DNA from 3 places in the Streptomyces sp. CA-142005 genome. Region 2 is predicted to be linked to each of the others. Evidence: riboswitches for the same ligand, from Rfam matches in the RefSeq annotation. Region 2 holds a riboswitch; each other region holds the start of a gene.
The links. A riboswitch is a leader RNA that binds a small molecule or an ion and turns the genes downstream of it on or off. The one in region 2 is predicted to bind cyclic di-AMP.
Positions count from the first base shown of each region.

Region 1 (3,265 bases), 830 kb from region 2:
CGGATGGTGTCCCGGCGGGCCTGCTCCAGCGCGGGGTGGCCGCGCAGCGCGGCCAGCGCCTCGGCGTGCCGGGCGTCGTCGCTGAGGTCGGAGTCGAGCAGCTCGCACAGCGCGATGTCCTCGGCCAGGCCGAGGCGGGCGGCGCGTTCGCGCAGCCGGAGCACGGGCAGCGTCGGGATGCCCTCGCGCAGGTCGGTCCCCGGGGTCTTGCCGGACTCGTGCGAGTCGGAGGCGATGTCCAGGACGTCGTCGGCGAGCTGGAAGGCGACCCCGAGCCGCTCGCCGTACTGGGTGAGCACGTCGACGACCGTCTCGTCGGCACCGGACATCATCGCGCCGAACCGGCACGACACCGCCACCAGCGAGCCCGTCTTGCCGCCGAGCACGTCCAGGTAGTGCTCGACCGGGTCGCGGCCGTCGGAGGGGCCGGCGGTCTCCAGGATCTGGCCCGTGACCAGCCGCTCGAAGGCGAGGGCCTGCACCCGGACCGCCTCGGGGCCGAGGTCGGCGAGGATCTGGGAGGCGCGGGCGAAGAGGAAGTCGCCGGTGAGGACCGCGACGGAGTTGCCCCAGCGGGTGTTGGCGCTGTCCACGCCGCGCCGTACGGCCGCCTCGTCCATGACGTCGTCGTGGTACAGCGTGGCCAGGTGGGTCAGCTCCACGACCACGGCCGAGGGCACGACGCCCGGCGCGTAGGGGTCGCCGAACTGGGCCGCGAGCATCACGAGCAGCGGCCTGAACCGCTTCCCGCCGGCTCGTACGAGGTGCTGCGCGGCCTCCGTGATGAACGGGACCTCGCTCTTGGTGGCCTCGAGCAAGCCTTCCTCGACAGCCGCCAATCCGGCCTGGACATCGGCTTCCAGAGCCTGGTCCCGCACGCTCAGCCCGAACGGCCCGACGACGGTCACGAGGGGTCTCCTGTCTGCTGGTGTCTGCTGGCGATTACACGGTTTGTCGATAGGTCGCTGCCATCACTCAACTCAGCGTATCCGGTCCTGTTTCGATCACCGATAGCGCCCACCGGTCCAGCCTGGGCGGTATCGGATCACGACCGGTATGTTTTTGATCAAGTGATAAGAGCGGACATTTATCGACTTAACAGGAATCCAGATGCTTTGTCGCGAGTCGAGGGGGCGAGCGGAGTAATGCCTACGCCCCAGACAACGACAGACGGCCCGTCACGGGTTCCGCGACAGGCTCCACCACGGGCGCCATCACCCACCCGATCCACCCGAACCCCCCATGTCCGATTTGAAATACTTTGTTATTTCGTGAATTGGGTCACGGCCGACCTGCGACCCCCAGGAGCCCGTCAGGCCACCTCCACCCTTGTCACATCGGCGAGTTGAGGGTTGGCAACCGCAAAGGATCAAGTACCCCATATGCCACAGACAAAGGTCAAATAGTACTTAGTGTGCATCCGGTACTTGTTCCCGGCATGTGCTCTCGCATACGTTCCGGGCCGTCGGGCGGACGCCGAATCCTGCCGCCGCCCGCGTGACCCATCGACGAACTCATTCGTACGGCAGGAGCGGGGGACCCAGGTAAGTCGCCGGGCCGGTCGGCACACGTCGCACCGGAACGGCTCGGGGTGAAGCCACGCCTTCTCAGGAAGACGCGGCCGGGCACCTCCCCGCCCGAACCCGACAGCTCACCTCGCAGGCGACGGAGAGGACTTCCCCATGTCTGCTGCCGCCAAGCACCGCCGCCCGCGCAACAACCGCCTGGTCCGCGCCCTCACGGTCGCCGGCACCGGCGCCGCCGTCCTCACCCTCTCGCTCATCGGCGCCACCAGCGCCTCCGCAGCCACCGGCACGACCTCCAAGGCTGCCTCCACCACCACCGCCGGGTACTCGAACAACCTCGACGGCTGGATCCGCGAGTCCCTCGCGATCATGGCCCAGAAGGGCATTCCGGGCACCTACAACGGCATCTATCGCAACATCATCCGGGAGTCCTCCGGCAACCCGAAGGCCATCAACCTCTGGGACTCCAACGCCGCCAAGGGCATCCCGTCCAAGGGGCTGCTCCAGGTGATCGACCCGACCTTCAAGGCGTACCACGTGGCCGGCACCTCCTTCGACCCCTACGACCCGGTCGCGAACATCACCGCGGCCTGCAACTACGCCGCCGCCCGGTACGGCTCGATCGACAACGTGCACAGCGCGTACTGACGGTCCCGCCGACCGGCACGGCATCGGCCGCCCGGTGTGCCCTCACCTGACGGAGGGGCACACCGGGCGGCCGTCGCTCCTTCCGGGGCGGCCGTGTACTGATGTGCCGGTCAGTCGGTCGGGAACAGTCTTTCGAGGACGACGGCGACTCCGTCGTCCTCGTTCGACAGAGTGATCTCGTCGGCCACCGCCTTCAGTTCGGGGTGCGCGCCGGCCATGGCGACCCCGCGCCCCGCCCAGTCGAACATCGGGATGTCGTTGGGCATGTCGCCGAACGCCAGCGCCTCCTCCGCCGCGATCCCGAGCCGCTCGGCGGCCAGCGCGAGACCGGTCGCCTTGGTCACCCCCGACGGCTGGAGCTCCACGGTCCCCGGCCCGGACATGGTGACCGTCGCCAGGTCGCCCACCACGCCGCGCGCCGTGGCCGCCAACTCGTCGTCGGACAGCTCGGCATGGCGCAGCAGCACCTTGCTGATGGGCGCGCACCACAGGTCGTCACGCCGGTCGACCCGCACCGCGGGCAGGGTGGGGTGCGGCATCCGGTAGCCGGGTTCGATGAGCGTGAGCCCGTCGACCCCGTCCTGGTCCACGGCCGCGTACACCTGCCCCACCTCGGCCTCGATCTTGCCGAGCGCGGTCTCGGCCAGCTCCCGGTCCAGCCGGACCGACCACAGCAGGCGGCCGGTCCCGGCGTCGTAGACCTGTGCGCCCTGCCCGCACACCGCGAGCCCCGTGCAGCCGAGGTGCGCGAGGAGCTGCCGTACCCGCGGGGCCGGGCGGCCCGTCACCACCAGGTGCCGGGCGCCGGCCCGCGCCACCCGCGCGAGCGCGGCGAGCGACCGGTCGGAGACGGTGTCGTCGCCGCGCAGCAGCGTTCCGTCCAGGTCGGTGGCGATCAGTGCATATGTGGGGGAGGCTGCCATGATCAGAGAATACGGATACCGGGCCCCACCGACTCACCTTGTCGTCCTGCGCACTTACGTGCTGTTCCACCCCAAGTGGTGCCTTGCGACTCCAGGTTGATGACGGGACTCGGCACGGGCGGTCGGCGGCTTCAGCCGTGGGCCGACGCCAGGTGTTTCGTCAGGCGC
Region 1 covers NZ_CP192078.1:5,805,175-5,808,439, reverse strand. Annotated here, with positions in the region: gene ACQPXS_RS27220 (polyprenyl synthetase family protein) at 1-908, opposite strand, end outside; cyclic di-AMP (ydaO/yuaA leader) riboswitch at 1,497-1,678, shown strand; gene ACQPXS_RS27215 (transglycosylase SLT domain-containing protein) at 1,683-2,174, shown strand; gene ACQPXS_RS27210 (HAD family hydrolase) at 2,285-3,097, opposite strand; gene ACQPXS_RS27205 (FAD-dependent oxidoreductase) at 3,229-3,265, opposite strand, start outside.
Region 1: it holds a riboswitch for cyclic di-AMP, as region 2 does, so the genes downstream of both, ACQPXS_RS27215 (transglycosylase SLT domain-containing protein) here and ACQPXS_RS23360 (M23 family metallopeptidase) in region 2, are expected to answer to the same signal.

Region 2 (3,265 bases):
GATCGGCGCCGGCACGATCCGCGCCGACAACCCGCGGTTGCTGGTCAACTCCGCCGAGCGCCGCGCGGCGCGGGTCCGGGCGGGCCGGCCGGAGTACCCGCTGAAGGTGACCGTCAGCGCCACCGGCGACCTCGACCCCGACGCAAACTTCTGGCACACCGGCGGCGACAAGCTCGTCTACACCACCGACCGGGGTGCCGAGCGGGCCGCCCGCCGCCTCGGCGGCGCCGCCGACATCGTCCCGCTCGGCCCCGGCCTCGACTGGCGGGCCCTGCTGTCCCACCTGCACGACGTGCGCGGGGTCGGACGGCTGATGGTCGAGGGCGGCGGCACGGTCCACACCCAGCTGCTGCAGCTGGGCCTCGCCGACGAGCTCCAGCTGGTCCTCGCCCCGCTCTTCGTCGGCGACCCCGCCGCGCCCCGCCTGTTCGGCCCCGGTGGCTACCAGTCCGGCCGGCTGCGTCTGACCGAGACCCGCCGGATCGAGGACGTCGTCCTCATGCGCTACGAGCCCACCGCGCCCGGCACGGGTCCCCTCGCCACCGCCGCCGACCGGCACTGGCTGCGCACCGCCTGTGAACTCGCCGCGCTGTGTCCGCCCTCGGAGACGGCGTTCAGCGTCGGCGCGGTGGTGGTCGCCGCCGACGGTACGGAGCTGGCTCGCGGCCACTCCCGGGAGGGGGATGATCCCGTGGTCCACGCGGAGGAGGCCGCGCTCGCGAAGATCGACCCGGCGGATCCGCGACTGGCTGCCGCCACGGTGTACAGCAGCCTGGAGCCCTGCGCGCGGCGTGCCTCGCGGCCCGCGCCCTGCGCCGAGCTGATCCTTCGGGCGGGGGTGCGCCGGGTGGTCACCGCCTGGCGGGAGCCGGACACGTTCGTGGCGGCGGCCGACGGTACGGGGATTCTGGTCAAGGCGGGTGCCGAGGTGGTCGTCCTGCCCGAGCTGGAGGAATCCGCCAAGGCGCCGAACGGGCATCTGCTGGGCTGAGGCGCCCGTGCAAACGCTCAGGGCCCGGAATCCGAGGATTCCGGGCCCTGAGCCTTCAGTAGCGGGGACAGGATTTGAACCTGCGACCTCTGGGTTATGAGCCCAGCGAGCTACCGAGCTGCTCCACCCCGCGTCGTTGTGTCTCTACTGTACACCACGCGGTCATCCGATCGGCCGCACACCGGTCACCCCTCCACGACTCCCGTGATCACCTTCACCGACAGTGACCGGACGACAGCCCTCCGCATAACATCTGAGTCACCATCAAAAACGCGGACGCTCCTGAGCGGTGGCCAACTCGCCCGGTTTGGAGTGTTCTTGAACGGTAAGTCCATCGTTGAAAGCGTTAATGATCAAGCCGAACGGCTTGGAAAGTGGCTGCCGGGTCTATTAACGTTCGATAACGCAGCGCGGTCGTCCCAGCCGTCACAAGAGGCGGCTCCGTGCGCACGCGTCGAATCCCGCAAGGGAACCGGGGAACCACCATCTTGGGGTGAATCGCGCGGATACCAGCCGGTATACGCGCGTAGGAGACCTTCCTGCTCCGAACCCGTCAGCTAACCCGGTAGGCGGAGGAAGGAAAGGAGTACGCCCGAGTGGCGTCCAACCGGCCCGCCCCAGAAGCCCCGTTCGTGCCCGCGCAAGCCCAGCCGGAGACCTTCGGCTACGGCGCCTACCGCGCCGAGGAGGGGCCCTGGGAGGAGTGGAACCCCACCGAGGACTCCGTCGCCCCGGTCCGTGGCCGGCACCGCGTCGCCAAGCAGCGCGGCGGCTTCGCACGCAGCTCCACCGTCCTCGGCGTCGGCGTGATCGCCGCGGTCGGCGCGGGCGGCATGGCCAGCGCCAACACCGGCAAGCCGCCGGTCTCCATATCCATGCCGGACCTGGACTCCGTCGAGCACATCTTCGACGGCGGCTCCTCCGACACACCGCAGGCCTCCACCACCGGGCTCAGCCACGTGGGCGTGACCACGGACAGCGCCGACAGCGGCAACGCCGGCGAGGCCCTGCGCAACCGGATCATGGCCCAGGCCGAGCAGCAGAAGGGCCAGGCCGACGGCAAGGCCACCGCCGCCGCGATCGCCGCCGCCGACCAGCAGGCCGCCGCCGCGGCCGCCAAGGCGGAGAAGGAGGCCGCCGCCAAGGCCGCCGCCGCCAAGGAGAAGGCGGAGGCCGACGCCAAGAAGGCCGCCGAGGCCGCGCGGCTGGCCGAGCTGGCCAAGCAGTACCAGCTGCCCGTCGTCTCGTACACGATCACCGGCACCTTCGGGCAGCCCGGCGCGATGTGGTCCTCCGGCTACCACACCGGCCTCGACTTCGCCGCCCCGACCGGCACGCTCATCAAGGCCATCCACAGCGGCACGGTCACCGAGGCGGGCTGGGCCGGCGCCTACGGCTACCGCACCGTCCTGACCCTGGACGACGGCACCGAGCTGTGGTTCTGCCACCAGTCCTCGATCAACGTCTCCGTCGGCCAGAAGGTCTCCACCGGCGAGGTCATCGGCCGGGTCGGCGCCACCGGCAACGTCACCGGCCCCCACCTCCACCTGGAGGTCCACCCGAACGGCCAGGCCACCGCCGTCGACCCGGCGCCGTGGCTGCGCGACAAGGGCCTCAACCCCTGACAGCCGTCTGTACGGGGGACTTTGCACCGGCGGCGGAATGCGATCATCTGCCGCCGGTGTTGATGTGGAGCATGACTTCCCTGCGCACACTCGGTTCCTCCGACCTCGAGGTCTTCCCGCTCTGCCTGGGCGGCAACGTCTTCGGCTGGACCGCCGACGAGGAGACCTCCTTCGCCGTCCTGGACGCCTACACGGCCGCCGGCGGCAACTTCATCGACACCGCCGACTCCTACTCGGCCTGGATCGAGGGCCACAAGGGCGGCGAGTCCGAGACGGTCATCGGCAAGTGGGTCAAGTCCCGAGGCAACCGCGACCGCGTCGTCATCGCGACCAAGGTCAGCCAGCACCCCGAGTTCCAGGGCCTGTCCGCTGCCAACATCAAGGCCGCCGCGGACGCCTCCCTGCGCCGCCTGGACACCGACCACATCGACCTCTACTACACCCACTTCGACAAGCCCGAGGTCCCGGTCGAGGAGATCATCGGCGCGCTGGACGAGCTGGTGAAGGCGGGCAAGGTCCGCCACATCGCCGCCTCCAACATCAGCCCCGAGCGCCTGAGGGCCTCGCTCGACTTCTCCGACCGCGAGGGCCTCGCCCGCTATGTCGCCCTCCAGCCCCACTACAACCTCGTCTCCCGCGACACCTACGA
Region 2 covers NZ_CP192078.1:4,976,376-4,979,640, reverse strand. Annotated here, with positions in the region: gene ACQPXS_RS23370 (dihydrofolate reductase family protein) at 1-991, shown strand, start outside; tRNA gene ACQPXS_RS23365 (tRNA-Met) at 1,051-1,124, opposite strand; cyclic di-AMP (ydaO/yuaA leader) riboswitch at 1,434-1,578, shown strand; gene ACQPXS_RS23360 (M23 family metallopeptidase) at 1,588-2,616, shown strand; gene ACQPXS_RS23355 (aldo/keto reductase) at 2,688-3,265, shown strand, end outside.

Region 3 (3,265 bases), 2.2 Mb from region 2:
AGCCGGCCGGCCTGGACGGCGTCGCCACGATCATGGCGCGGGCCTTCTCCGAGGGCACCGACAAGCACTCCGCCGAGGAGTTCGCCGCCGAGCTGGAGCGCGCGGGTGCCACGCTGGACTCGCACGCCGACCACCCCGGCGTCCGGCTCAGCCTGGAGGTCCCGGCCTCCCGCCTGGCCAAGGGCCTCGGCCTGCTCGCCGACGCGCTGCGCGCGCCCGCATTCGCCGACAGCGAGGTGGAGCGGCTGGTCCGCAACCGCCTGGACGAGATCCCGCACGAGCTGGCCAACCCCTCCCGCCGGGCCGCCAAGGAGCTCTCCAAGGAGCTGTTCCCGCTGGTCTCGCGCATGTCGCGTCCCCGCCAGGGCACCGAGGAGACGGTCGAGAAGATCGACGCCGACGCCGTACGCGCCTTCTACGGCCGGCACGTACGCCCCGCCACGGCCAGCGCGGTCGTGGTCGGCGACCTCACCGGCGTCGACCTGGACGCGCTGCTCGGCGACACGCTGGGCGCCTGGACCGGCACCGCGGGCGAGCCGCGGCCCGTGCCTCCGGTGACCGCCGACGACACCGGGCGCGTGGTCATCGTGGACCGGCCCGGCGCCGTGCAGACACAGCTGCTCATCGGCCGCGTCGGTCCCGACCGGCACGACCGCGTGTGGCCCGCCCAGGTGCTCGGCACCTACTGCCTCGGCGGCACGCTCACCTCCCGCCTGGACCGCGTCCTGCGCGAGGAGAAGGGCTACACCTACGGTGTGCGCGCGTTCGGCCAGGTCCTCAGGTCCGCGCCGGACGGCACGGGCGCGTCGATGCTCGCCATCAGCGGTTCCGTGGACACCCCCAACACCGGCCCGGCGCTGGAGGACCTGTGGAAGGTGCTGCGCACCCTCGCGGCGGAGGGCCTGACCGACGCCGAGCGGGACGTGGCCGTGCAGAACCTCGTCGGGGTGGCGCCGCTGAAGTACGAGACCGCGGCGGCCGTGGCGAGCACGCTGGCCGACCAGGTCGAGCAGCACCTGCCCGACGACTTCCAGGCGACGCTGTATCAGCAGCTGGCCGCGACGGGCACGGTGGAGGCCACGGCGGCCGTCGTGAACGCCTTCCCGGTGGACCGCCTGGTGACCGTCCTCGTCGGCGACGCCTCCCAGATCAAGGCGCCGGTGGAGGCGCTCGGCATCGGTGAAGTGACCGTGGTGGCGGCCGAGTAGAGCGCGCCGTCGCGGCGGCCGGGTGCGCCCGGGAGGCCGCACGCGCGCGTGGGGCCCTGACGGTCTACGGACCGTCAGGGCCCCTGCCGTTTCCCAGCCCTACCCCAGATGCCCGATTTGAGGCGGAGGTTGCCTGTCTGCCCTGTGGCATGCGCTACAAAAGCCCGGATCGGTTTGGGGTTCCCAAGCTGGCTTACGTAGCGTCGCCCAGGCTGTTCGTCGGGCAGTGCGCCGCACCCGCGGCACCGGACAGTCATCGCCGAGTCCCCGTACGGCGCGAGCCAGGGGAGCCGGGGACCCACGCAGTCCCTGGGGTGAATCGGGCGCCAGCGCGAGCCGCGAGGGAGCCCGTAGGAGACCTTCCTGCTCCGAACCCGTCAGCTAACCCGGTAGGCGAGAGGGAAGGAAAGGACCAGCCACTCCATGGCGTTCATGTGCGCCACCGGGAAGCACCGCAAGCCCGGCCGGGTCAAGCGCACCACCGCTCAGGCGGCGGGCATCGCGGCCCTCACCACCACCGGTGTCATCGGCACCCTCGCCGCCTCCCCGGCGCTCGCCGCCGAGAACACCGTGGAGCAGACCGGCCTCACACCGGTCCTCACCCTGAGCGACGACGTGGCCGAGCACATCGCCGCGCAGGCCGCCGCGCAGCGGCAGGCCGCCGAGCAGAAGGCGGCCGAGGAGGCCGCCGCCAAGAAGGCGAAGGAGGAGCGCGAGGCCAGGGCCCGCGCCGCCCGGGAGGCCGAGCGCAAGCGCCTGCTGAACACCTTCGTCGCCCCGATCACGAACTCCTACGTCTCCACCGGCTACCGGGCCAGCAGCTCCCTGTGGTCCTCCGGCTCGCACACCGGCATCGACTTCCACGCGGCGAGCGGCACCCCCGTGCACGCGGTCGGCGCCGGCACCGTCGTCTCCACCGGCTGGGGCGGCGCGTACGGCAACCAGATCGTGATCAGGATGGCCGACGGCATGTACACCCAGTACGGCCACCTGTCGTCCATCGGCGTCTCGGTGGGCCAGCAGGTCACCCCGGGCCAGCAGATCGGCCTGTCCGGCGCGACCGGCAACACCACCGGCCCGCACCTGCACTTCGAGGCCCGTACGACCCCCGACTACGGCTCGGACGTCGACCCCGTCGCCTACCTCCGCAAGCACGGCGTGAACGTCTGACGCCCCCGCGCGCGGCATGCGAAGCCCCGGCTCACCGAGCCGGGGCTTTCGTCGTTTTTCACGGCCGCGACCCGGCCCGCTGACCAAAAAATATCCATGGATTCCGACCCGCCGTCGGAAATTCCGGCTCATTGGAATAGAGTCACGGAACACGCGTCCATCGTCGACGTTTCACGGGGATTAAGGCGGAGGTCGGTCATGCGTATTCCGGCGCACTCGGTGTGCACGGCCATCCGGGACGACATCGTCGCGGGTGTCTACGAGCGCGGCGGCCGGCTGACCGAGGAAGTCCTCGCCCGCCGCTACGGCGTCTCGCGCGTCCCCGTCCGCGAAGCCCTGCGCACCCTGGAGGCTGAGGGCTTCGTGGTGACCCGCCGGCACGCGGGCGCGTGCGTGGCCGAGCCGACCGAGCAGGAGGCCGCCGACCTGCTGGAGATGCGCCTGCTGCTGGAGCCGCTCGGGGCCGCCCGGGCCGCCCAGCGGCGCACCGAGGCCCATCTGAAAGTGCTGCGCGGCCTGGTCAGGCTGGGCCAGGAGCGGGCCAGACGGGGACACAGCGAGGATCTGCGCTCGCTGGGCGGCTGGTTCCACGAGACGCTCGCCCAGGCCTGTGGCAGCCCCTCGCTGACCACGATGCTCACCCAGCTGCGGCACAAGATCGCCTGGATGTACGCGGTGGAGGCGCCGCCGAGCCCGGTGGACTACTGGGCGGAACACGGCGCCATCGTCGACGCGGTGGCGCGCGGCGACGGCGAGCGTGCGCGGGCGCTCACGGCGCTGCACACCGAGCGCGCGACGGCCGTGCACCGGCTGCGCTTTTCCGGGGCCGGCGAGCGTGTGAGGACTTCGCAACACGCCGTAAACATGTCGGGCCTCCGGCATTAACA
Region 3 covers NZ_CP192078.1:7,194,534-7,197,798, forward strand. Annotated here, with positions in the region: gene ACQPXS_RS33515 (M16 family metallopeptidase) at 1-1,208, shown strand, start outside; cyclic di-AMP (ydaO/yuaA leader) riboswitch at 1,456-1,619, shown strand; gene ACQPXS_RS33520 (M23 family metallopeptidase) at 1,632-2,378, shown strand; gene ACQPXS_RS33525 (GntR family transcriptional regulator) at 2,577-3,263, shown strand.
Region 3: it holds a riboswitch for cyclic di-AMP, as region 2 does, so the genes downstream of both, ACQPXS_RS33520 (M23 family metallopeptidase) here and ACQPXS_RS23360 (M23 family metallopeptidase) in region 2, are expected to answer to the same signal.